Regions from separate parts of the Nocardioides pantholopis genome, predicted to be linked through region 2. Evidence: predicted binding sites of a transcription regulator. Region 2 holds the regulator's gene; the other holds the start of a gene.
The links. Region 2 encodes HrcA, which represses chaperone genes, less so after heat shock. Its sites were predicted from a motif close to TTGGCACTCGNNNNNNNCGAGTGCCAA; they were not measured.

Region 1: the regulator HrcA is predicted to act here: its motif matches at 1,328-1,354, upstream of groES (co-chaperone GroES).

What each region holds. Positions count from the first base shown of each region.
Region 1 covers NZ_CP033324.1:3,321,479-3,323,938, reverse strand. Annotated here, with positions in the region: gene EBO35_RS15905 (cobalamin B12-binding domain-containing protein) at 1-84, shown strand, start outside; gene EBO35_RS15900 (class I SAM-dependent methyltransferase) at 99-1,271, opposite strand; gene groES (co-chaperone GroES) at 1,496-1,792, shown strand; gene groL (chaperonin GroEL) at 1,896-2,460, shown strand, end outside.
Region 2 covers NZ_CP033324.1:2,749,293-2,751,752, reverse strand. Annotated here, with positions in the region: gene EBO35_RS13215 (hypothetical protein) at 1-404, opposite strand, end outside; gene hrcA (heat-inducible transcriptional repressor HrcA) at 537-1,559, shown strand; gene dnaJ (molecular chaperone DnaJ) at 1,612-2,460, shown strand, end outside.

The DNA.
Region 1 (2,460 bases), 570 kb from region 2:
GCGGGGGCGCTGCTCGCCGGCGCCAGGTCGATCGACGCGCCGCCGGAGCGGGTGCCGCCCGCGGAGTGCCGTCCCGGCGCCTGAGCGGGGCCGACGGCTCAGGCGATCGGGCGCACCAGCAGGGCCGTGCCGCTCCCGGCGACCCGGGTGAGCACGATCGTCGCCTCCTCGGGGCCGGCGAGGTCGAGGCGGCGACGCAGCTGCTCGGGGACGACGTCGACGCCGCGCTTCTTGATCGTGAGCCGGCCGACGCCACGCTCGCGCAGGGCGGCGCGCAGCGCCTTCTCCCGGTAGGGCAGCTGCTCGAGGACCTCGTAGGTCCGGGCGAACGGCGTCGGGGTGCCGCGGTCCGCGGTGACGTAGGCGATGTGCTCGTCGACCAGCGTCCCGCCGGCGGCGGCGGCCACGGCGGTGACCAGCCCGGCCCGGATCACGGCGCCGTCGGGCTCGAGCAGGAACCGGCGCACCGGGCCGACGCCGACCGCCGCGGCGCCCGGGTCGTCCTCGTCGGTGAGCGTGGCGAGCCCGCCGTTCCCGATGACTGTCGCCCGGCGGTCGGTCGTGGCCAGGAGGCCCGACCACAGGGCGGCCTCCTTCACCTCGCCGTGGTCGCTGACCCACTCCGCCTCGACGCCGTCCGGGACCAGCGCGTGGGGGAGGCCGGGCGCGACCTTCACGCACGAGTCCCGGGCCAGCAGCATCTCCACGAACGACCACGGCGGCGTCCAGTCGTCGACGTCGAAGCTGCGCCCGCGTCCGGTGCGCCGGGCCGGGTCCGCGAACGCGACGTCGAACGGGGTCGGGTCGACGGTGGTGGCGTCGGCGACCATCACGGCGCCGGGGAGGTCGAGCGCCGCGAGGTTCGCCTCCGCGACCGCGACCCGGACCGGGTCCAGGTCGACCCCGGCGCAGGTGATCCCGGCGCGGGCCGCCGCGACCAGGTCGCCGCCGATGCCGCAGCCGAGGTCGACCAGGGTGCCGGTGCGGAACGCGGCCAGCCGGGCGGCGCGGTGGCTGGCCACGCTGGTGCGCGTCGCCTGCTCGAGGCCGTCGGGGGTGAAGTACATCCGGGCGGCGTCCGCCCCGAACTTCGGCACCGCGCGGCGCCGCAGGGTGGCCTGGGTCAGCGCCGCCGCGACGTGCTCGGCCGGCGCGGTGCGCCGCAGCCGGGCCTGGGCGCGCAGCGGGTCGTCGTCCGCGACCTCCTCGGCCGCGGCCAGCAGTCGCTGCCCCTCGTCGGTCAGCAGCCACCGGAAGGCGTCGAGGTCCACGCCGCTCATCCTGCCAGCGCCGGGGTGTGCCACCGCGCCCCGGACCCGGGGGGTCGCTGGCACTCCGCGCGGGTGAGTGCTAGTTTCTGACTGGCACTCTCCCTGTGAGTGTGCCAGCGTCTGCCCCCGGTGCGGCTCCCGCGACGGCGTACCAGGACCCAGCAGGCACCTACGTGCTAACACCCACCGCTACACCGAGTGCTGAGAAAGTGGAGGTCGACATCGTGTCGGTCAACATCAAGCCCCTCGAAGACCGGATCGTCGTGAAGCCCCTCGAGGCCGAGCAGACCACGGCCTCCGGCCTGGTCATCCCGGACACCGCCAAGGAGAAGCCCCAGGAGGGCGAGGTCGTGGCCGTGGGCCCCGGCCGCTTCAACGAGGACGGTGACGAGCGCATCCCGATGGACCTCTCCGTCGGCGACAAGGTCATCTACAGCAAGTACGGCGGCACCGAGGTGAAGTACGGCGGCGAGGAGTTCCTCATCCTCTCCGCGCGTGACGTCCTCGCCGTCGTTTCCTGATTCTCCTGTTCCACCAGATAGTCCGGCACGCTCCGGTCGTCCGTACCTCGTGCTGACCGACCTGCGTGCCGGACTATCGCCTTTCCGCCTCTGAAGGAGTGCAATGCCCAAGATTCTGGACTTCGACGAGTCCGCTCGTCGCGCGCTCGAGCGCGGCGTCGACGCGCTCGCCAACGCCGTCAAGGTGACGCTCGGCCCCAAGGGCCGCTACGTCGTCCTCGACAAGAAGTGGGGCGCTCCGACCATCACGAACGACGGCGTCACCGTCGCCCGTGAGGTCGAGCTCGACGACCCGTTCGAGAACCTTGGCGCACAGCTCGCCAAGGAGGTCGCCACCAAGACCAACGACATCGCCGGTGACGGCACCACCACCGCCACCGTGCTGGCCCAGGCGATGGTCCACGAGGGCCTGCGCGCCGTGGCCGCCGGCATCAACCCGATGGGCCTCAAGCGGGGCATGGACGCTGCGGCCGAGGCCGTCGGCGACGCCCTGCGCGACGCGGCCCGCGAGGTCGACTCCAAGGAGGACATGGCCTCGGTCGCCACGATCTCCAGCCGCGACAGCGTGATCGGCGACCTGCTCGCCGAGGCGTTCGACAAGGTCGGCAAGGACGGCGTGATCACGGTCGAGGAGTCCAACACCATGGGCACCGACCTGGAGTTCACCG
Region 2 (2,460 bases):
CGCTCGGCGGCGTCGGGGCCGCTGCACAGCGCCACGGCGCGGGGGACCACGCTGACGAACAGGCGTGGCTCGGCGCAGCACTCGCAGGTGTCGTTGCCGGTCACCTCCAGCCGGCCGGTGATCGTCACCACGGCCGCGCGCTCCTTGCTGGCGCTGGGGCCGAGGCCGCTGCGGACCGTGACGACGGCCTCCCGCCCGACCGCCGCGGCGAGCCCCGAGCCCGGGACGCACAGGAAGGTCGGGGTGCCCTGGGCGTCCTGCAGCCCGAGGCCGTCCTCGGCGCCGACTCCGCTGCGCCCCGGGACCATCAGGGTGACCGAGGCCGGGCAGGCCAGGATGCTGCGGGCTTCGGCGGCCGCCTCGCGGGGGTCGAGCTGCGGGCGGATGGTGGGATCGGCAGTCATGGGCCCTCCTTCGAGCACTTAGGTTAGCCTAACCTGCACCGCCGCGCAGCGAATGTCCCACGTCCCGCACCGGCGTCGGAAGGCCTTGTAGGATTGGCACTCAGATCAGTGGAGTGCCAGCTAGGAGGCGAGATGCAGGAGGACCGCAGGCTCGCCGTGCTCCGGGCGATCGTCGAGGACTACGTCTCGACCGAGGAGCCGGTCGGCTCCCGTGCGCTGGTCGAGCGGCACCGACTCGGCGTCTCGCCGGCCACGGTGCGCAACGACATGGCCGTGCTGGAGGACGAGGGCTACATCACCCAGCCGCACACCAGTGCCGGCCGGGTGCCGACGGACAAGGGCTACCGGCTGTTCGTCGACCGGCTCACCACCGTGAAGCCGATGACAGCGGCCGAGCGTCGCGCGATCTCGTCGTTCCTCGACGGGGCCGTCGACCTCGACGACGTCGTCCAGCGCTCGGTCCGGCTGCTCTCGCAGCTGACCCGCCAGGTCGCCGTGGTGCAGTACCCCACGCTCTCGCGCTCGACGGTGCGTCACGTCGAGCTGGTGGCGCTCGGCGCCCGCCGGCTGCTCGCGGTCCTGATCCTCAGCACCGGCCGGGTCGAGCAGCGGGTCGTCGAGGTCGCGGCCGACCTCGGCGACGACCCGCTCGCCGACCTGCGCACCCGGCTCAACCGCGCCGCGGTCGGCCGGACCATCGCCGAGGCGGCGACCGCGCTGCGCGAGGCGGTCCCGGAGGGTGAGGATCCCGCAGCCCTGGCGACCGGCGTGCTGGTCGAGGCGCTGGTCGAGGCCATGGTCGACCACCGCTCCGATGAGCGGATCGCGGTGGGCGGCGCGGCGAACCTCGCCCGCTACGGCGACTCCTTCGACTCCGCCGTACGCCCGCTGCTGGAGGCCCTCGAGGAGCACGTCGTGCTGCTGAAGCTGCTCGGCGAGGCCACCTCCGGAGGCGCGCTCACCGTGCGCATCGGCGCCGAGGGGCCCTACGAGCAGCTCGCCTCCACCAGCGTCGTCGCGACCGGCTACGGACCCCGCGACGAGGCGCTCGCGACCCTGGGCATCGTCGGCCCGACCCGGATGGACTACCCGGGCACCATGTCCGCCGTGCGCGCCGTGGCCCGCTACGTCTCGCGCATCCTCGACGAGGGCTGAGCGCGCCGCCCTCGCGCACCACCGACTCACCCACCAGCACGAAGGAACCACGTTGAGCCAGGACCTGTACCAACTTCTCGGTGTCGACCGGGACGCGGACGCCGACGCGATCAAGAAGGCTTATCGGCGCCTGGCGCGCACGCTGCACCCCGACGTCAACCCGGACCCGGAGACGCAGGAACGGTTCAAGGAGGTCACCCGCGCCTACGAGGTGCTCTCCGACCCGCAGAAGCGGGCGGCGTACGACCGCGGCGGCGACCCGTTCGGCGGCGCGGCCGGCGGGTTCGGTCAGGGCCCTGGCTTCTCGTTCACCGACATCATGGACGCGTTCTTCGGCGGTCAGGGCGGGGCGGCGCAGGGGCGCGGTCCGCGGCCGCGGCACCGGCGCGGCCAGGACGCGCTGATCCGCCTGGACGTCGAGCTGGCCGAGGCCGCCTTCGGCGTCACCCGCGAGCTGAAGGTCGACACCGCGGTGCTGTGCAGCACCTGCCACGGCGACGGTGCGGCTCCGGGCAGCCACCCGGTGCCGTGCGAGACCTGCCACGGCCAGGGCGAGGTCGCGCACGTGCAGCGCTCGTTCCTCGGCGAGATCCGGACCCTGCGCCCCTGTGCGGCCTGCCGCGGGTTCGGCACGATCATCCCCGACCCCTGTCGCGAGTGCTCGGGCGACGGCCGGGTCCGCTCGCGCCGCACGCTGACCGTGAAGATCCCGGCCGGGGTCGACGACGGCACCCGCGTCCAGCTCGCCGGCGAGGGCGAGGTCGGTCCCGGCGGCGGCCCCGCCGGTGACCTGTACGTCGAGATCCACGTCGCTCCGCACTCGACGTTCACCCGGCACGGCAACGACCTGCACTGCACCGTGCTGGTCCCGATGTCCGCCGCCGCGCTCGGCACCACGATC